One region of the Pantoea sp. GW821-FHT03E06 genome, then DNA from elsewhere that is predicted to be linked to it. Evidence: predicted binding sites of a transcription regulator. Region 1 holds the regulator's gene; each other region holds the start of a gene.
What was found. Region 1 encodes Fur, which represses iron uptake genes when iron is present. Its sites were predicted from a motif close to ATAATAATGAGAACNACTATCAA; they were not measured.
Positions count from the first base shown of each region.

Region 2: the regulator Fur is predicted to act here: its motif matches at 5,096-5,118, upstream of entS (enterobactin transporter EntS).
Region 3: the regulator Fur is predicted to act here: its motif matches at 3,974-3,996, upstream of AC07WB_RS15950 (TonB-dependent receptor domain-containing protein).

Region 1 covers NZ_JBWKUG010000001.1:1,214,826-1,222,103, reverse strand. The annotation lists gene ybfF (esterase) at 74-838, shown strand; gene ybfE (LexA regulated protein) at 1,004-1,279, shown strand; gene fldA (flavodoxin FldA) at 1,416-1,946, shown strand; gene fur (ferric iron uptake transcriptional regulator) at 2,301-2,750, shown strand; gene AC07WB_RS05595 (hypothetical protein) at 2,811-3,206, opposite strand; gene glnS (glutamine--tRNA ligase) at 3,442-5,109, opposite strand; gene nagE (N-acetylglucosamine-specific PTS transporter subunit IIBC) at 5,261-7,278, opposite strand, start outside.
Region 2 covers NZ_JBWKUG010000001.1:521,868-529,145, forward strand. The annotation lists gene AC07WB_RS02385 ((2,3-dihydroxybenzoyl)adenylate synthase) at 1-1,446, opposite strand, end outside; gene AC07WB_RS02390 (isochorismate synthase) at 1,457-2,638, opposite strand; gene fepB (Fe2+-enterobactin ABC transporter substrate-binding protein) at 2,815-3,780, shown strand; gene entS (enterobactin transporter EntS) at 3,775-5,025, opposite strand; gene fepD (Fe(3+)-siderophore ABC transporter permease) at 5,167-6,156, shown strand; gene fepG (iron-enterobactin ABC transporter permease) at 6,153-7,136, shown strand; gene AC07WB_RS02415 (ATP-binding cassette domain-containing protein) at 7,133-7,278, shown strand, end outside.
Region 3 covers NZ_JBWKUG010000001.1:3,443,994-3,451,271, reverse strand. The annotation lists gene AC07WB_RS15985 (DUF2474 domain-containing protein) at 1-158, shown strand, start outside; gene AC07WB_RS15980 (helix-turn-helix domain-containing protein) at 406-1,272, shown strand; gene AC07WB_RS15975 (SEC-C metal-binding domain-containing protein) at 1,468-1,524, opposite strand; gene AC07WB_RS15970 (hypothetical protein) at 1,525-1,668, shown strand; gene AC07WB_RS15965 (siderophore-interacting protein) at 2,140-2,922, shown strand; gene AC07WB_RS15960 (PadR family transcriptional regulator) at 3,014-3,553, shown strand; gene AC07WB_RS15955 (Rdx family protein) at 3,614-3,901, opposite strand; gene AC07WB_RS15950 (TonB-dependent receptor domain-containing protein) at 4,132-6,453, shown strand; gene AC07WB_RS15945 (hemin-degrading factor) at 6,502-7,278, shown strand, end outside.

The sequences.
Region 1 (7,278 bases):
CCACCGGCCTGACTGCTGGACAGGTGAATCCATGATAACCTAAGCCAAGGTCACAACCGTAAGAACTTTAGCCATGATTTTGAACGCTCGTCTGCAAACTGAACAATCTGCTCCCGCTGCCATACCGATTCTGTTAATTCATGGTCTTTTTGGCAGCCTCGATAACCTTGGCGTGCTGGCGCGTGGCGTACGTGATGCCCGCCCAACGCTGCAGGTTGATGTTCGTAACCATGGTTTGTCCGCACGCAGCGACGTGATGAATTATCACGTTATGGCACAGGATATTGTTGAAACGCTGGATGCGCACAACATTGATCGCGCTGGCGTTATCGGTCATTCGATGGGAGGAAAAGTTGCTATGGCGCTGAGCGCTATTGCGCCTGAACGCATTGAGAAAATGGTGATGATCGATATCGCGCCCGTTGATTATCAAACGCGCCGCCATGACGAAATTTTTGCCGCCATCCGAGCCGTTACTACCGCTGGCGTCACACGTCGTAGTGAAGCGGCAGAGGTGATGCGTCAGCACATTAATGAGGACGGCGTGATTCAGTTCATCCTCAAGTCGTTCGTCGAAGGTGAATGGCGCTTTAACGTGCCGGTGCTGTGGGATAATTACACCACCATTTCCGGTTGGGAAGAGGTGCCTGCCTGGCCGCATCCGGCGCTGTTTATTCGCGGCGGTGACTCGCCTTATCTGGATAATCAGCATCGCGATGCGCTGCTGCGTCAATTCCCTCAGGCACATGCGCACGTTATCAGCGGGGCCGGACATTGGGTGCATGCCGAGAAACCTGATGCGGTTTTGCGCGCGGTTCGGCGGTTTTTTAATCTGTAAAAGCAAAAGCTTGCCGCGCGTGCTTTAGGGTTGGCGTCAGGGAAGGCGCTGGAGTATGATGTCGCGCTAAAAATTTGCCACGGATATTTTTACCGTGGTCGGGCCGATAATGTTTTAATCGCGCAGCGCCTTTCCGCCGTTCGCGCCCACTCAGTTTTACAAACCATGGCAAAAGAACAGACAGACCGCACCACGCTTGATCTCTTCGCAGACGAGCGGCGTCCTGGTCGCCCTAAAACTAGCCCGTTGACGCGTGACGAACAGCTACGCATCAATAAACGTAATCAGCTCAAGCGCGATAAAGTGCGTGGGTTGCGTCGTGTTGAGCTGAAAATGTCCAGCGAGGCGGTTGACGCGCTCAGTACGCTGGCCGATCAGCAAAACATCAGTCGCAGCGAATTGATTGAACAAATGCTGCTGGCACAGCTCAAACTGTCTTAGCGTGCCCAGACCGCACGCTGGAACAAAAGTCACGGCTTTACAAGTTCCGCACTTTTTACCGGTCTGCTATTATTCGCATAACTGTGCAGTCAACTGACTTACTTTCACAATCAGGATTTAAGAGGTTACCTAACCCATGGCAATCGTAGGCATTTTCTTCGGCAGCGATACCGGCAACACTGAAAACATTGCAAAAATGATCCAGAAACAACTGGGTAAAGATGTCGCCGAAGTGCATGACATTGCTAAGAGCACCAAAGAAGATCTCGATGCATTCGACATCCTGCTGCTGGGCATCCCGACATGGTATTATGGCGAAGCGCAGTGTGACTGGGATGATTTCTTCCCCACGCTGGAAGAGATTGATTTCAATGGCAAGCTGGTAGCACTGTTTGGTTGTGGCGATCAGGAAGATTACGCCGAATACTTCTGCGACGCGATGGGTACCATTCGCGACATCATCGAGCCAAATGGTGCGGTTATCGTCGGCCACTGGCCTACCGAAGGCTACCATTTTGAAGCATCTAAAGGTTTGGCCGATGATAAACACTTCCTCGGTCTGGCGATTGACGAAGATCGTCAACCCGAACTGACCAATGAACGCGTTGAGAAATGGGTGAAACAGATCTTCGATGAGCTGCAGCTGAAAGAGATTATTGAAGCCTAATCCCCTTCTCTGCCCGATGTGGGCGCTATCTCACATCGGGTAACGGAATTTCCTATAAAAATAATAGCTACGGTTTTTTAACTTTTCCCCGCAAATCTGTAGAATACCCGCAATGGTCATCCGCTTATTCCTCTGGCTGTAGAATGAGGCTGAGTGAAATGGAATCCAAAACTTACCGGTCTTGAAGACGTTAGTGACATTATCCTTACCCTCTTTATTGATTAAGGACGTTGCCTTGGTTTTCATTTCACTGCTTGAGTTCTATAATGAGACGCAAATGAGAATGCGCGTTGACCTAAACATTCAAGGCCCCTGCGCCGCAAGTGACTAGCAAAGTAACAGGACAATATCCGCATGACTGACAACAACTCCGCATTGAAGAAGGCTGGCCTGAAAGTCACGCTCCCCAGACTGAAAATTCTGGAAGTGCTTCAGGGACCCGGACCCGAGTCCCATCACGTCAGTGCGGAAGATTTGTATAAACGCCTGATTGATATGGGCGAAGAGATTGGTCTGGCCACGGTATATCGCGTTCTTAACCAGTTTGACGACGCGGGCATCGTAACCCGTCATAACTTCGAAGGCGGTAAATCCGTGTTCGAACTGACCCAGCAGCACCATCACGATCACCTGATCTGCCTGGATTGTGGCAAGGTCATCGAATTCAGCGATGAATCAATCGAAACGCGCCAGCGTGAAATTGCCACTCGCCACGGTATCAAACTCAGCAACCACAGTCTGTACTTGTACGGTCACTGTGCTCTGGGAGACTGCCGCGAAGACGAGACGCTCCACGATAAGTAATTAAGTGTGCTATGCAGTATAAAAAAACCGGCGCTTTAGCCGGTTTTTTTATACCTGAATTCAGGCAATGAGGGTTTCTTGCAGGTAACGCCAGCGTGGAATGCTGGTGCTGCAATCAAGAACCGCCAGTGAAATACGGCTCTGATTGATGCCATTCATCATTTGTAATTCACGATACTGAATCGTCACTTCCTCACTTTGCTGCGAGATAATGGCGTGCTCGCTGGTCGCAATCCGCATACCTTCGCGTTGACCATTTAACTGGCGAAACAGCGCTTCCATCTCATTAAGATCCAACTGTTTACCTTGCGGTGTCACCATTTTAAATTGGGGATGAAAGTGCGACAAAAACAGGTCGATGCTGTCATCACTGCCTTCGACCTGATTGAAAATACGTTCGATAAGTTGATGTAAAACAACCACACTGTGCTTGGCTTCCAGAGCGAGACTTGTCATTTTTTTTCCTTTGGTAACCCGCGAAGCAACGTCTTAGAGCGCATAGCCTACCTGAAAAAAAGTTTTTCACACGGCCAAATGGATTAATTTTTCTAAAGTCAGAATAGTCGTAAACGACAAAAGAAACTTATTAACTGGCATGCAGAATAATTGATTACCCATTGCCAAATGCAGACAATAAAAAAGGGCGATTGCTCGCCCTTTCATGATCTTATCGTACTATCAGCAAAAAAGATTATTCGCCGATTTTTGCCCAGGTGTCACGCAAACCTACGGTGCGGTTAAACACCAATTGGGACGGCTGCGAATAGACGCTGTCAGCACAGAAATAGCCTTCGCGCTCAAACTGATATGGCGCCATTGGCTCAGCAGCACGCAAGCCTGGCTCAACGAAGCCCTGTTTAGTCTCCAGCGAGTTCGGGTTAATGGTGGTGAGGAAATCCTCTGCCGCTCCCGGATTTGGCACACTGAACAGACGATCGTACAGGCGGAATTCCGCCGGTAGCGCGTGAATCGCAGACACCCAGTGAATAACGCCTTTCACTTTACGGCCATCAGCAGGATCTTTGCTTAACGTGTCCACATCACATGTGCAGTAGATGCAGGTGATATTACCTTTATCATCCTTCGCCACGCGTTCAGCACGAATCACGTAAGCGTTACGCAGACGTACTTCTTTGCCCAGCACCAAACGTTTGTATTGCTTGTTGGCTTCTTCACGGAAGTCTGCGCGATCAATCCACACTTCGCGGCTGAACGGTACTTCACGCGTGCCCATCTCCGGTTTGTTCGGATGATTTGGCATGCTGATGATCTCTTCATGCCCAGCTGGCAGGTTCTCAATTACCACTTTCAGTGGATCCATAACTGCCATCGCACGCGGCGCGTTTTCATTGAGATCGTCACGAATGCACGACTCCAGTGATGCCATCTCGACGATATTATCCTGCTTAGTCACACCAATACGACGGCAGAATTCGCGGATTGATGCGGCGCTGTAGCCACGACGACGCAGACCAGAAACGGTCAACATGCGCGGATCGTCCCAACCTTCCACAACCTTCTCGCTCACCAACTGCGTCAGTTTACGCTTCGACATCACCGCGTATTCCAGATTCAGACGGGAGAACTCGTACTGACGCGGATGCACAGGAATGGTGATGTTATCCAGCACCCAATCGTACAGGCGTCGGTTATCCTGGAATTCAAGTGTGCAGAGTGAATGCGTAATGCCTTCAATGGCGTCCGAAATGCAGTGCGTGAAGTCGTACATTGGATAGATGCACCACTTGCTGCCTGTCTGATGGTGATCGGCAAACTTAATGCGATACAGCACAGGATCGCGCATCACAATGAAGCTAGAGGCCATATCAATTTTGGCACGCAGGCAGGCTTTACCCTCTTCAAAACCACCGTCGCGCATCTTCTGGAACAGCGCTAAGTTCTCTTCCACGCTGCGATCGCGATAAGGGCTGTTTTTGCCTGGTGCAGTCAGCGAACCGCGGTATTCACGGATCTCATCTGCCGATAATTCATCGACATAGGCCAGACCTTTATTGATCAGCTCAACGGCGTAGTTAAAGAGTTGGTCGAAGTAATCTGAGGAGTAACGAATGTTGCCGCTCCACTCAAAGCCCAGCCATTGCACGTCATGCTTGATGGATTCGACAAACTCCAGATCTTCTTTCACTGGGTTGGTGTCGTCGAAACGCAGATTGCACTGGCCTTGGTAGTCTTGCGCAATACCAAAGTTCAGGCAGATTGATTTCGCATGGCCAATATGCAGATAACCATTGGGCTCAGGCGGGAAACGGGTATGCACACTATTGTGCTTACCGCTCGCCAAATCTTCGTCGATGATCTGACGAATAAAGTTCGTTGGGCGGGCTTCAGCCTCACTCATCTCAAAATCCTCAAAAACTATAGCGGGTGATTTGTACCACGAAGTAACGGAGTATGATCCACAAAGCGCAGGCGGGAAACAACCGTTTGTTGGTCGTTTTAAAACAAAAAAGGCAGGAATTGCTTCCTGCCTTCTGACCAATCACAAGGACTTAGCCTTTAACCTCATACAGCGGAGTCTGACCTGCAACCACTGAACCTGTTGCAAGGATATTCAGACCGGCAAAATCATCGCTATTGCTTACAACGACCGGACTGATCATCGAGCGTGCATTGGCGTTGAGGAAATCCAGATCCATTTCCAGGATTGGCTGACCTGCAGTTACCGTTGCCCCCTCTTCTACCAGACGCGTAAAGCCTTTACCTTCCAGCGCTACCGTATCCAGCCCCATGTGCACCACAATCTCAACGCCGTTTTCCGCTTCAAGGCAGAACGCATGGTTGGTATTGAAGATTTTCACCACGGTACCGGCGGTTGGCGCAACGACAGTTTTGTCCGTTGGCTTGATTGCCAGGCCATCGCCGACCGCTTTGCTCGCAAAGGCTTCATCCGGCACATTTTCCAACGCAACGATGTCGCCTGTTACGGGCGCCAGCAGCGTGGCGATTACCGCCTTCTCAGAGTTCAACACTGCCTGTGGTTTTGCCACTGGAGCAGCTGCTGCAGCTGATGTCACCACCGATGCGGCAACCGGGCCTTTGCTCAATACTGTTTTCATTGCCGTAGCAATGCTCTCAGCTTGAGTACCAACGATGACCTGTACGCTCTGCTTGTTCAGGCGAATCACGCCAGATGCGCCCAGACGTTTAGCGACGCCCTCATTCACCTGAGCGGAATCTTTCACATTCAGACGCAGACGGGTAATGCAGGCATCAATGTTGGTGAGGTTTTCAGAGCCACCTATCGCCGCAATATAACGACGCGCCAGAGACTCAGTTTGGCTTTCACCGTTGCCAGTGGTATCGACATTAACGTCATAACCATCGGTTTCATCGCCGGCTGAGAGTTCACGGCCCGGTGTTAACAAGTTGAATTTCTGGATAGTGAAACGGAACACCGCATAGTAGATAACGAAGAATACCAAGCCCTGCGGAATCAGCATCCACCAATGTACGGCCAGCGGGTTGCGCGTTGACAGCACCATATCAACCAGACCCGCACTGAAGCCGAAACCGGCAATCCAATGCATGCTTGCGGCGATGAATACCGAGATGCCGGTCAGTACTGCGTGAATCACATACAGTACCGGTGCCACGAACATGAAGGAGAACTCCAGCGGTTCGGTAATACCGGTAAAGAAGGCTGCAAATGCCGCTGCCAGCATGATCCCGCCGACTTTGGCGCGGTTTTCAGGGCGTGAGCAGTGATAAATTGCCAGCGCAGCACCAGGAAGACCAAACATCATGATTGGGAAGAAGCCCGCCTGATAACGACCGGTAATACCCGGAATACCGGTGCCTTCAGCGATAGACTGCGCGCCGCCGAGGAACTTAGGAATATCGTTAATACCTGCAACGTCGAACCAGAATACAGAGTTCAGTGCGTGATGCAGGCCAACTGGAATCAGCAGACGGTTAAAGAAGGCGTAGATACCCGCACCCACTGACCCCATTTTCTGAATGTGTTCACCAAAGCTCACCAGTCCACCGAAAATGAGCGGCCAGATATACATCAGGATGAACGCAATCACGATCATCAGGAATGAGACCAGGATTGGCACCAGACGGCGGCCGCTAAAGAACGACAGCGCTTTAGGCAACTCAACGTGACTGAAGCGGTTATAGACTTCAGCAGAGAGGATACCCACAAGGATACCGACAAACTGGTTATTAATTTTACCGAAGGCGGCAGGAACCTGCTCCACCGGCATTTTCTGAATCATTGCTACCGCAGCCGGCGAGCAGAGTGTGGTTACCACCAGGAAACCTACAAAGCCCGTTAATGCTGCTGCACCGTCTTTATCTTTAGACATACCGTATGCCACACCAATGGCAAACAGCACTGACATATTGTCGATGATAGCTGAGCCGGATTTAATCAGCAGTGCCGCCAGCGCATTACCTGCGCCCCAGCTGTCTGGATCAATCCAATACCCAACGCCCATCAAGATTGCCGCTGCCGGCAAAGTCGCTACCGGCACCATAAGCGCGCGGCCGACCTTTTGCAGAT
Region 2 (7,278 bases), 690 kb from region 1:
GCTGGCGACGATAAAGGCGCAACTCTTTTCACCCATCAATTCATCGTTCATCGACACCAGCGCGGCGTGGATCACGTCTGGATGGCGCTGCAGCAGATTTTCGATCTCCTCCGCTGCGATCTTCTCGCCACCGCGGTTAATCTGATCTTTTTCACGTCCTTGTACAGTGATGTAACCCTGCGCGTTAATCTCAATCAGATCGCCAGAGCAGTAAAACCCATGGGCGTCGAAGCTGGCGGCGTTATGCTCTGGGCTCTTGTAGTAGCCGCGAAAGGTGTAAGGACCGCGCGTCATCAGGCGACCAATGGTGCCAGTTGGCAGCGCATTGCCGTGCTCATCTGCAACCCACACTTCGTCGTCCTCAGAGATTGGGCGGCCTTGCGTGGTGAGAATGGTGTTCTCATCGTCGCCAAAGCGGGTGTAGTTCACCAAACCTTCGGCCATACCGAACACCTGCTGCAGCTGACAGCCCATTTCGTTCTGAATGCGTGCGGCCAGGGTTTCACCCAATTTGGCGCCGCCCACCTGAATGCGCTTCAGCGAGGCCAGCTGCTTGTTGCTGCCCCATTCCTGAATCGCCTGTAGCCACAAACTCACCGCCGGTGGCACCAAACCAGTATCCGTAACCTGATGCTTTTCAATCAGCGGGAAACACAGCGTCGCGCTGGGATCGGCGGCCAATATCACCTGTCCACCCGCGTAAAATACGCCGAGTGAACCGGGTGAACTCATGGCGAAGTTATGCGGGGCGGGCAGGGCGATGAGATAGCGCGTATCGGCGGTTACCTCACAGATCTCATCACTGGCGCGAATGCTGTAGTAGTAATCGTTGTGGGTGCGCGGAATCAGCTTTGGCGTGCCGGTGCTGCCGCCTGAGAGTTGGAAAAATGCCACTTCATCGGCGGCAGTTGGCGTGGCGACGAAATTACCCGCCGCTTCCGCCATCAGCGCTTCCAGCGTGTTTTCCGGCTGATTGTCATTGCGTAAAATCACCTGCTGCAGCGAAGGCTGCGCGTCGCACAGTGCGCTGATAAAGGTGTCGTCAGCAAACAGCGCATGGGTGCGATCGGCAATCAGCAGCTTGGGCTCAATCTGCGCCGCATAGGCGCTGAGTTCGGTACGCTGATGGCTGAATAGGGCGAAAACTGACGCCACGCCGAGCTTAAACAGTGCGAATACCGTGACATAAAAATCAGCCACGTTGCCGAGCTGCACCAGCGCGGTATCGCCACTCTGCAGGCCGCGACGCTGCAGCGCAGCGGCCAGATTGCTGCTTAGCACATCCATTTCGCGATAGCTGATGTGACGATCGCCATCAATCACCGCAATGGCATCGTTGTGCTGATGACGCGCCAAAATATCGGTCATCGGTACATCCAGCCAGTAGCCTTTTTCGCGGTAGCGCGCGGCCAGATCGTCCGGCCAGCGAGTATAGGGAATGCTCATGCTCTTTCCTTTATTGCAGTCCAAAGGCGCGCAACATGGTATCCAGCTTCACGCCGGTTTCGCGCCATTCTGATTCAGGTTGGGAGTCGGCGACGATGCCCGCGCCGGCAAACAGCCGCACACGCGTGCCGTGCACGGTGCCGCAGCGGATAGTCACTACCCATTCGCCATTGCCTTCGCTATCGCACCAGCCGACGATGCCGCCAAACAGCTGGCGATCAAAGGGTTCCAGCTGCTGGATGAGCTTCTGCGCGCGCTGATGCGGGAAGCCGCTCAGCGCCGGCGTTGGATGCAGCAGGCAGGCCAGCGACAGGGCATTTTCCTGCTCATTCTGGACTTCGCCGTCAATTTGCGTCGCCAGATGCCACAGCGTAGCGGTGGTGATCAGCGAAGGCGTGCTCGGTACTGACAGCAAACGGCTGCGCGGCTGCAGCGTATCGCGCATCGCGTCGGTCACCAGTTTGTGTTCATGGCGATCTTTGCTGGAATTCATCAGCGTGTTACCTGCCGCGCGATCCTGCTGCGCATCGCCATGATTGCGCCGTGCAGATCCGGCGAGCGGACAAGAACTGAAATCGCGACCTTGTTTACGCAGCATCAGTTCCGGGCTGGCACCGATCAGCGCACCGCCTTGCGGCAGCGGCAGATGGAAATGGTAGCTATTCGGATTCTGCGCAATCACGCGCTGCATCAACGTTGCCGTATCCACCGGCTGCTCCGTGACGATATCCATCAGGCGCGACAGCACCACTTTATCCAGCTCGCCGCGCTGCGTGGCTGCTACCGCATCTGCCACCATATTGAGGAAGACATCGTGGTCTGGTACCGGCGTGCGACGGCGCACCTCTGGCAGATCGCTGATGCCTTGCGGCAGTGCGTTTTGCAGGTCGTCTCGATTGAAGGTCTGATGGGCTTCGGGAATAAACAACGCCGCAGGCTGGCTGACATCGAATGGGATCGCCCCGACCAGAATCGGATTGGCGATGCCCTGTTTTTTCGCGGCAGCAAAGTGCTGACGCAGCTGTTGTTGGAAATCACCCTGCAGCGACGCGGCATCATGTACCGGCGCGCTAATGGTGGTATAGCATCCTTGCGTTGCCAAACTGCGCCACGGCGAGGTAAAGAGAAAACCACGGCAAAGCGCGGAATAATCCTTCAGCCAGGCATTTTCAAACGTGGTCGTTTCCACCATAATTTTCACCTATAAATGATAAGATTATTAAGAATGATTATCATTTTTATTATGGGCCTGTAACCTACGTCGATTGGGCAAAAGTGTCAATCCATTCGCGGGATTTCAGCGACCTTTTGACGTAATCAGGCGCTGACGCTGAACAGGGCAATATGCTAAAAAGTGGGCTAAAACTTATGAATAAATGCGGTTTTTGGGCTATTGCAGCCCTATTGAGTGTTTTCCAGATTTTCACCAGCGTCGCGCATGCCGAACAAGGTTGGCCGCGCACCCTTCAAGGGGCTAACGGATCGCTCACCTTAAACAAAGCGCCACAGCGTATTGTTTCCACCAGCGTCACGCTGACCGGTTCGCTGCTGGCGATTGATGCGCCGGTCATCGCCTCGGGTGCGACTGCACCCAATAGCCGTCTGGCCGACGAGCAGGGTTTCTTCCGCCAATGGAGCGAGGTCGCCAAACAGCACCAACTCAAACGTCTGTACATTGGTGAACCGAGTGCCGAAGCGGTAGCAGCCGAAGCGCCGGACCTGATCATCGTCAGCGCCACCGGCAATGACTCCGCCATCAAACTCGTCGATCAGTTCTCTGCCATCGCACCGACGTTAGTGGTCAACTACGACGACAAAAGCTGGCAGGATGTGGTCACACTATTAGGCCAGGCCACCGGCCAGGAGGCTCAGGCGGCACAGCGTGTTAACGCCTTCAACGATCGCGAAGCCGCGCTGAAGAAAGCCATCACGCTGCCGCCGCAGCCGGTTTCCGCCATGGTGTGGAACGGCGGTGGGCGCGCGGTCAACCTGTGGACCGCCGCCTCGGCGCAGGGCAAGCTGCTGGAACAACTCGGTTTCACCCTGGCGGTGCCGTCGGCCAGCGTGGAGCAGAGCCACAGCATGGGACAGCGTAAAGACATCATTCAGCTGTCAGGCGAAAATCTCGCCAGCGGCCTGACGGGTAAAACCTTCCTGCTGTTTGCCGCCGACGATAAAACCACGCAGTCGGTGCTGAGCAATCCGTTCCTGGCGCAGAATGCTGCGGTGCAAAACAAGCAGGTGTACGAATTGGGTGTCGATTCGTTCCGTCTCGATTACTACAGCGCCAGCAATCTGCTCGCGCGTCTGGAAAAACTGTTCGTTAAATCATGATGCCTGTTCCGCCAGCTCTGGCGCTGGCGGGTGGTAACGACGTAAACGCCCCATCACTAACCACATCACCATGCCCAGCAGCGCCGCGGCGAAGCCAAACACCGCAGCGGCCTGCGGTGGCAGCAGCCAGGAACCCATCGCGCCAATCACTGCCGCACCTATCGCGTCGCCGGTGACGTTCTGTGCCGTCCACAACCCATTGATGCGACCAAGCAAATGATCGGGCGTGAGCGCTTGAATCATCGCGTATTGCACCAAGCTATTGATGGCGCTGAAGTAACCGAAGGCGATCAGGCAAGCTAACGCCAGCGGCAGGTTCGGCATCAGGCTAAACAAACCAAGGGCGATAAACGCCGCAATCGCGCTGCCGAGTATTAACTGCCCTGGACGCGCGGCGTGTTTCAGTTTGCCGCTGGTCAACGCGCCCACCGCGGCACCGAGCGGCACCGCGGCGTAAAGCAAACCCAGCTGGTCAGCACTCACTGACCAATGAGGCGCGAGTGCGGGATAGAGCACGCGTACCGCGCTGGCTAAGGTTACCAGCGCACCAATCAACGCCACCATGCCGACAATCGGGCTGGCAAAAAGAAACTGCACGCCAGCGGCCAGGGATTTCAGCGGATGTTCACGCGGCTGCGGCGGAGGCGGCAAGTGCGGTAATTTTAACAGCGTCAACACCGTGAGCAGCGTGCCGAACGCGGCGAGGCCATAGTTCCAGGTTACGCCGCCGTGGGCAATCACCAGACCGGCAATCGCAGGTGACAAAATCGAGCCGAAGCGCACCGTTAACATGGTGATGGCTCCGGCCTGCATAATATTTTCACGCCCCACCAGCGCGGGCGTGGCGGCCAACAGCGCGGTGACGCCAATCGCCCCGAAGAAGCCATCCCAGAAGCCCAGCAGATAAACGGCGATTAACGAGGGTTCCGGCAGCGCGGCGTTGATCGCCAACGCGATAAAGCCTAAGCCGCAGGTGGATCGGGCCAGCAGAATCAGCTTTTTGCGCTCATGGCGATCTGCCAATACGCCGCCGGTCAGCAGACCAATAAACATGCCCGCAGCGGCCAGTGTCACCGCCAATCCCACCAGCAGCGGTGAATTTGTCATGTGCTGGATCTGCACCGGCACCGCGACGGCAAGCATGCCGAGCGCGACAATCGAGATAAAGCGCGCAATAAATACCGCGCGAAAAGCCGGATGGGTTTTCAGCAGTGAAAGATCGATAAAGTGGGAAGATTTGTTCATAGGTTCGCCTTTTTGCACCAATTTTCCTCATCGTCCGCGAGGCGAGTCATGGTAACATAGCTAAACGCGAGTAATAACGATAACCATTATCAAGTTGCATCGCGCATGCGACGACGTTGAACAGTGAAGGTTTAGAACGCTATGCGCCAGATCCGTGCATTGGCAGGCTCAGGGATTCTGCTCTTGCTCCTCATCGCTCTTAGCTTGATGCTAGGGGCCAAATCGATACCGCTTCCCGATGTTTATCATTCGCTTACCTCCAGCTGTAACAGCGCGGAGTGTGTGATTGTGCGTGACGCGCGCCTGCCGCGCACCCTGGCCGGTCTGCTGGCGGGCGTGGCGCTCGGCCTTGCTGGTGCCTTAATGCAGAGCCTGACGCGCAACCCGCTGGCCGATCCCGGTATTCTCGGCGTCAATGCTGGAGCCGGTTTCGCGGTGGTGATTGGCATAGCGCTGTTCGGCGCAGATTCGCCGGTGGATTGGCTTGGCTTCGCTTTTGCCGGTGCACTGCTCTCTTCGTTGCTGGTGGCATTGACCGGTGCGATTGGCGGCGGGCGCGTTAATCCGGTGCGTCTTACGCTGGCGGGCGTCGCGCTTGGCGCGGTGCTGGATGGGCTGACATCCGGCCTGTCGCTGCTCAATCCTGACATCTACGATCACCTGCGCTTCTGGCACAGCGGCTCGCTGGATATCCGCAATTTTACCGTGCTGCGCACGCTGTTTCCGGCGGTGCTGGTGGGCGGCGTGGTAGCGATTCTTCTGTCGCAGGCGCTTAACAGCCTGAGCATGGGTGGCGATATGGCCACCGCGCTCGGTACGCGCGTGGCGCGCACGCAGTTGCTTGGCCTGCTGGCGATTGCGCTGCTGTGCGGTGCAGCGACGGCGGCGGTGGGGCCAATTGCGTTTGTGGGCCTGATGACGCCGCACTTTGCCCGCTGGCTGGTAGGCAACGATCACCGCTGGATGCTGCCCGCAACCGCGCTGATTACACCGATTTTATTACTCGCCGCCGATATTCTTGGCCGCCTGCTGGTTGCGGGCGAGCTGCGGGTTTCCATCGTCACGGCAATGCTTGGTGCACCGATGCTGATTGTGCTGGTACGCCGCAAACTGGGCCGGGGTGGGCTATGACGCATCGTGCCTGGTTACACGCGCTTTGGCTGCTGCTTTGCTGCGGGCTGCTGGCGTATCTGGCGATGACGCGCGGCGCGTTACAGATTAGCGGCGAACAAATCGGGCAGCTGCTGCTCGGGCAGGGGGCCGGCAACGTCAAGCTGATCGTGCTGGAGTGGCGTTTGCCGCGCGTGCTGATGGCGTTGCTGATTGGTGCTGCGTTAGGGATTAGCGGGGCGATTTTCCAGTCGCTGCTGCGCAATCCACTCGGCAGTCCGGACATTCTCGGCTTTAACACCGGCGCTTACAGCGGCGTACTGGTGGCGTTAGTGCTGTTCAATCAAAGCGTCACGGCGATGACCGGCGCGGCGCTGATTGGCGGCATCGCCACGGCGGCGTTGGTGTATCTGTTCGCCTGGCGCAACGGCGTGGAAACCTTCCGCCTGATCATTGTTGGCATCAGCGTGCGCGCGCTGCTGATGGCGCTGAACTCGTGGCTGATTATCAGCGCGTCGCTGGAGTCGGCGCTGAGTGCCGGCTTATGGAGCGCCGGATCGCTCAACGGAATTACCTGGGCGAAAACGCCGCCGGTGATTGTGGTGCTGCTGCTGGCGTTACTGCTGATGGCGTTATTGGCGCGGCGCATGCGCCTGCTGGAGATGGGCGACGATACCGCCTGTGCGCTCGGCGTGCCGGTGGAGCGCAGCCGTATGTGGCTGATGCTGATTGGCGTGGTGTTAACGGCAGCATCAACGGCGCTGGTGGGACCGATTTCGTTTGTCGCGCTGCTGGCACCGCAAATTGCGCGTCGTCTTGGCGGCGGCATGAAAGGTGCATTGCTGCTCTCGGCGCTGTGTGGCGCACTGTTGCTACTTGCCGCTGACTATGCCGCACAGCATCTGTTTCTGCCTTATCAATTACCGGTTGGCGTGATTACCGTCATCCTCGGTGGACTTTATCTGATTGCTTTACTGGTGCGGGAGGCGCGACGCCAATGATCGATATCCCTTCACGTCTGCGCGGCGAAGGTTTGACGCTGGGCTACGATAAAAAAGTGGTGGCAGAGAATTTGTCGGTGGCGATTCCCGAGGGTGAACTGACGGTGATTATCGGCCCCAACGCCTGTGGAAAATCGACGTT
Region 3 (7,278 bases), 2.2 Mb from region 1:
AGGTCAGCAACATGAAAACTCACTCAGAAACGAAGATTCCGTGGTGGAAACAGTTGATGTGGCTGGTGATCATTTACGGCGCAAGCGTGCTGGCACTGGGTGTAGTGGCATCACTGTTTCGTATGATGATGACGGCAGCGGGCATGCGCTCGCACTGAGTTATCTGCACTGAGGTGCGCATGAATGCGCACCCTACTAAAACAGGTCTGCTTTGTCGAAAGGTCGCCATTCATGGCGACCTTTTCTATTTCCACGCAGAGAAAAACGTTAGTCACCTAAGCAATTAATGCTTTTCCCGCTTCGGTACGTTTACTCTTCCTTACGTTAGTAATACGTTTTTGTTATATTTATGTGACGAATAACGCAAATTCATTACGTTAACCACTTCATTCGATTATCAAAACCATGCTCAGCCTGAATCTAAAAAAACAGTACATCAATGATCTGGTGGACTGGATCGAGGCGAATCTGACTGACGAACTCAACGTCGATCTGATTACCCTAAAATCCGGTTACTCCAAATGGCACATGCAGCGCATGTTCAAAGAGATGACCGGACAAACGCTGGCGTCTTACACGCGCAAACGTCGTTTAACGATGGCGGCGATGGCGCTGCGTCTGACCAGCATGCCGCTGATCGATATTGCGGTGCGCTTTGGCTTTGATAATCAGCAGAATTTTACCCGAGTGTTTAAAAGTCATTTTTCAATGACGCCAGGTGCCTATCGCCGCATCCCGGATATGCTGATGAAGGATTTCCACAGCCGCATCTCAACGCAGCGTGAGTGGGTTAATGCGCATCTGGTGGAGAAGCCGGAGCTGCAGCTGTGTGGCGAGGTGATTGAGTGGGAGTGCCGTTTTGGCGAATACATCGATCACCACAATCATATTGTGGCGCAACACACGCGCGATTTTATTGCCTTTGCGGGTCAGCACGTGAACCGTGGCTGGCTGGGGTTCCAGTTTAGTCCCGGCGTGAATTCGGCCGACCAGCAGCATATTAGCCTGTTCCAGGCGCTGGAAAGTCAGTATGCCGATGTGCTTCCACGTAATGTGCAGAACTGGACCGGTGAAAAGGGCTTGTATGCGGAAATAAACTGGCACGGCGCGCCGGAAGAGATCAACGCCTTTACCGCCGAGATCTATTACAACCATCTGCCAGCGCTGGGCGTGGCACGACGGGCGGGCAAAGATTTACTCAAACTGGATCTGAAATACAGCACGCCCGATCTGCTGCAAGGGACGTTCTATATTCCTGTGGCGGTTAACTAATGCATAATTCGTGCGGTAAACCGTGACAAACCGCACGATTTTATAAACTCATCGCCCTGATTGGCGTAAAATTCTTCATCGAAACCTGATTGGCCGCGTAAATCACCAGCCGCCACACATCAGGCTGGATAATCACCTGCATTTCTGGTCCATTCCGGACCGCTATAGTGAACAGATAAAAAAATTATGCGACTTCTACCGTTGTTCCTCATGACAGCGCTTGTAGCGTTTTCTTCGCTGGCAAGTGCACAGATGGCCGAGCCTTTTTCACCGCCGGGTGGCCTGCATCCGCATCAACCGCGTTGTGCACAGCATGAAATTCTGGGCGACAATGTGTTGCCGAACCATACCCAGGATGAGGGTAGCTTCGTCACCTGCGGTAACCATCAGGGTTAATATTTCTACGCTTTAATCTCGCTTGCCGGTCGCACTGCTCGTGCCTGATGTCCGGCAGGATGAGCTCTCCCATGAAAAATCTTCACGCCTGCTGTATTGCCAGGTGCGATTAGCCACGTCTCAAATTCTGTGCGTCCATGTGGACGGTGCGCATAAATGCGCACCCTACAAAACCCGCGCGTCGTAATAAATGCGCCCCTACAAAACCCGCGCGTCGTAATAAATGCGCCCCTACAAAACCCGCGCGTAGTAATAAATGCGCACCCTACAAAACCCGCGCGTCGTAATAAATGCGCACCCTACAAAACCCGTAGGGTCGCCATTTATGGCGACCGCATTGCCAATCGCACTGATTTTGCCATCGCCACAATCTCCCAATAGCATTTTTCGGCATTGCATCGAAGATATATCATAACTATTCTGACGCCATCAGATGAGAATGACTTTCACTATCTTTTAGGGAGACCACGCTTGCAAACTACCCCTTCCGCACGCGTACCGCGTCGCGTACGTAATGACTTGCGTTTCCGTCACATCACCGTGGTGAGCAAAACGCTGATTGCCGGTGCATTCTGGCGCATTGTGTTCAACGGCAACGATCTGGCAGGCTTCAATTCGCCGTCGTTTGACGATCACATCAAAGTATTCTTCCCGGAAAAAACCGGCGCAGAATTGGCGCTACCGCAGATGACGGATGACGGTATTGTCTGGCCGGGCGGGGTACGCCCTGCCGCGCGTGATTACACGCCGCTGGAATTTAACGGCATCGATTCACTGACCATCGATTTCTACATCCACGAGGGCGGCGTGGCCAGCAGTTGGGCTAATGAAGCCAAACCGGGCGATCAAATTGCCATGGGCGGTCCGCGCGGTTCGCTTATCGTGCCCGTCGATTATGCCTGCCAGATTTACGTTTGTGATGAAACCGGCCTGCCCGCGTTTAAGCGTCGCTACGCCGAGATGCAGGCGCAGGCGATCCATCTGCTGGCGTATGTCGATGAAGCGACCGGCCGCGATTATCTTGGCGAGTTGCCGAATGTGCAGGTGAGCTGGCTTGGCAGCGGTACTATGCAGGCGGATAACCTGGCCCCGCTAACTGCACGCTTAGAAAGCATTGCGCTGCCCGCTGACGACTACTTCATCTGGCTAACGGGCGAAGGTGAGGCGGTGAAATTGCTGAGCGATTACTTTACTCAAGGACGCGGTGCGCACACGGATTACGTGCGCGCTGTGGCCTACTGGCATCAGAAATAATTCCCGACTGGCCCGCCCGCTGCCGCCTGTGTTGAATTTTGCCAGGCGGCAGACTACTATCAACCTCCCTTAATTGACGCTCAGGAAGGCAATGAAACAGCAGCGGGATTTTCCATGGCAGTCCGACCACGCACAGCGGACCATCTGTGCAGGCGCACGTAAGAAGCGTCGGGAGCGGATGCTGGATGCCAGTGATATCCGACTGTTAATGCTGCACTTTTTGGCGAACGGCTCTGCGCACGGCTATGAGCTGATCAAATCGGTTGAAGAACTCTCCAAAGGGGAATATTCCCCTAGCCCCGGTATCATTTATCCCAATCTCACCTTGCTTGAAGAGATGGACGCGATTCGCGTGGTCGATGCGCAGGCATCACGTAAAGCCTATGCGCTGAATGAGAGCGGGGCGGCACTGTTGGCGGAGAATCGTGACAGTGTGGAAGCGATTATTGAGCGCTTAACCTCGCTGGCGATTCTGGTGAATAACCGCAATATTCCGCAGGTTGAGCAGGCGATTCACCTGATAAAATACACGCTGAATCACCGCCTGGCGCAGGAAGATATTTCGGCTGAGGCGCTGGAGATTGTGATTAGCGCGCTGCACGACGCGGCAGAAAAAATCGCCAAAAGTTAGCAGATCGCCCGTAGGGTCGCCATTCATGGCGACCGTTTCAATGACCACACGTCAATCACCTCAACTCTTCTTCTTATCCACATGCCCCAACGCGCGATCCGGCCAGCAAACATCGCGCACGCGCTGCTTCAACACCGCCGCATCCGGGAATCCGCCTTCCTGCTTACGCTCCCAAATTACCTGGCCATCAATGCTGATCTCAAACACGCCGCCGGTGCCCGGTTTAAGCGTAACTGCGCCTACATCTTCAGCAAACGTATGCAGTAATTCCTGCGCCATCCACGCGGAGCGCAGCAGCCAGTTGCATTGTGTGCAGTAATGAATAGTGATGGACGGTTTCTGAATCATAGATGTCTCTGCTTAATTATTGATAATAAACAAGTTAACAAATCGTGCGCTCTAAGATACATCTTAATGTAAATGCTATTGATAATGATTACCAGTTGCATTACATTTCTGTCGCAATCATTTATTACATAAAATAAGTCCGCAACTTTTTATGGTCTTTGCATCAAAGTCCGTACTTTCTGGCAGCAAGCAAGTGAGCGAATACTAACAATTAACCGGGTATTTCGCGCATGTCTTCACTCTTTCAGGGATTCACTCAGCAACGTCTTTTCAAAGTTGCCATTTTATCTTCGGCTATTCATGCCGCTTGCAGCTACGCCGCCAGCGATGAACCGGTATTGACCGTCACTGCGCCAAAACAGCAGGCCGGCAATAAAACCACGATTACAGCGCAAGAACTGCAAAAACGCGGCGCCAATGACTTCGGTTCGATCATGCGTTATGAACCGCTGATCAGCGCAACCGGCTCCAGCGGCGGTTCATCGGCGGGCAAAAGTGGCTTCGACCGCGCGGGCTACACCGGTTATAACATCCGTGGCCTGGAGAGTAACCGCGTGGGTATGGATATCGACGGCATCCCGATTCCGGATGCTACCGGTCGTCCGTACGTCAGCCGCACCGGTAACAATACCTTTGGGATTGGCCGCGACTACATCGATCCCTACATGTTCGGCAGCGTTGATATCGAGAAGGGCGCCACGGCGGTCGATCAACCCAACACCTCTATCGGCGGTAACGTGTCGTTTCACAACAAAACCGCCGATGACTACCTTAGCAGCGACAAAAATACGTACTTCGGTTACCAGAGTGATTATGACTCCTCGAACCGCAGCTGGCACAACGGCATTACTGCTGCAGCGGGTGATGACGAGCTGCGCGGCCTGTTTGTATATAGCCGCCGCGACGGTCAGGAAACCGAAAATAACAGCGGCGTGAAAGACGCCTATCCAGCTAACTGGCACTCCGATGCCTTTATGACGTCGGGCATCTGGCAGCCGAACGATCAGCATAAGCTGAGCGCCACTTTCGATTACTATCACAAAACCAATCACAGTCACTACGATACCTGGGACACCAGCGGTAACACCGTGTGGGGCAGCGCGCAGCAGCAGAGTGATACGCGCCGCTGGGGCATCAATCTGGCGGATGAGTGGACGCCGTACAATGACTTCATCGATACGCTGACCACGCGTGTTTACTGGCAGCAAACGCAGGCGCACGACAATACCTATCTGCCAACCAGCGCCAGTCAGTACGGCTTCGTCTATTCCGATTTCAATGTCGATACTTACGGCTTTGACACGCGCGGTACCAAAACGCTGGGACGTCATGAGCTCAGCGCCGGTGTCAATGCGCGTCTGGATAACAGCGAGCGTCCGTTCCGTCAGGAACCGGCACCCAGTACCTTCAGCGCCATCACGCAACCGCAGGCCGACAGCCGCACTTTCGCGGTGGCCGGTTATCTGCAGGATAAGATCAACTTCGATCTTGATAGCCACAACTTCGCGATCATTCCCGGCGTACGCGTGATGTATCAAAGCACTAAGCCGAAGGATCTGGGCGATCTTACCACTGGCAGCGCGGTGCTGACCGAAGAGCAGGTTGATGCACTGTACGGCAAAACCAACTCTGATACTCAGGTGCTGCCATCACTGACCTTCCAGTACGATTTGACGCCCGCGCTGACCACCTATCTGCAATACAAACGCGGCGTGCAGTTCCCTACCACCAGCCAGCTGTATGGCTCATGGAACCTCGGTTCCAGCTATGCAGGTAGCGCGCAGTATGCGCTGATTGGTAATACCGATCTGAAAACCGAAACCAGCAACAACTTCGAGTGGGGCCTGAAAGGTCAGGCCACCGAAGGCGTCACGGTTAACACGTCGGTGTTCTACAACCAGTATAAAAACTTCATCGCTTATACCCGCTATCGTCGCGCCACTAATCCGGAGATGTTCGTCAACGTACCGAGCAACATCTACACCAGCTATCAGGCTGAAAACCGCGATAAGGCCTACATTTATGGTGCTGAGATCTCAACCAAAGTGAATTACGGCACCTGGTTCCCGCAGGTGGATGGCTTGAGCAGCACCTTTGCGCTGGGCTATAACGAAGGGAAATCCAAGTCCAGCTATGCCGGTGACAAGTACATCGATCTCGACAGCGTCGCGCCGTTGAAAGCCATTGTTGGACTGGCGTGGGATGACAAAGCGCGTGGCTATGGCGCCGCGTTGACCGCCACCTTTGTGAAAGGTAAGCAGGCTACCGCTACCAACCGCGAAAGCTATACCAACGCTGGCACGCCGATCACCGATGCCACCACCGATTATATGCGCGTGCCGGGATACGGCATGGTTGATGCCACGGCTTACTGGCAGGCGACGAAAAACGTCAAGCTGAGCGGCGGCATCTACAACATTACCGATCGCAAATACTGGGATTACACCAGCAGTCGTACGCTGACCAGCAGCAATGCCCAGGAACGCAACGACATCAATCTGGCAGTGATGCCAGGCCGCACCTTCCAGCTGGGTGTGAACGTCGACTTCTAATCCCTTTTCGCCCTGCGGTGGCGCAGGGCATTTTCATGGAGCAAGGCAATGAACCCACGTTACGAACAATATCTGGCGCTGAAAGGCGAGCATCCGAAAAAGTACGCGCGCGATCTGGCGGCATTGATGGGCATTGGCGAAGCACAGCTGTGCGAAGCCCGCGTTGGTCAGGATGCGCAGGCATTAAAAGCCGATTTTCCCGCCTTGCTGGCGGCGCTGGCCGCTGTCGGCGAGACCAAAAGTATCACCCGCAATGAGTATGCGGTGCACGAGCAGGTGGGCAAGTATGAAAACCTGCATCTTGGCGAGCATGCCGGTCTGATTCTCAATCCGCGCGCCCTCGATCAGCGCCTGTTTCTCAATCAGTGGCACAGCGCGTTCTTTCTGCGTGAGCAGACCGCACACGGCGAACGTCAAAGCATTCAGATTTTTGATCGCCACGCCGATGCGGTTCTGAAAATCTACGTCACCGACAACACCGATATCACCGCCTGGGATGCGCTGATTGCCGGGTTTGTGGTGGAGCGCGCGGCGACAGTAGATCCGCAGCCCGCCAGCGCGCCGCAATACAGCCGCACGGTGGATGCCAGCAAAGTGGAGGCCGAATGGCGTGCGATGACCGATGTGCATCAGTTCTTTGGGCTGCTGAAGCGTCATAACCTCTCACGACCGCAGGCATTCCACGCGGTGCCGGACGATCTGGCGCGTCAGGTGAGTAATGATTCCCTGGCGCAGCTGCTGGATGTAGCACAGCAGGATGGCAACGAAATAATGATTTTCATTGGCAACCGTGGCTGCACGCAGATCTTCACCGGCGCGGTGCAG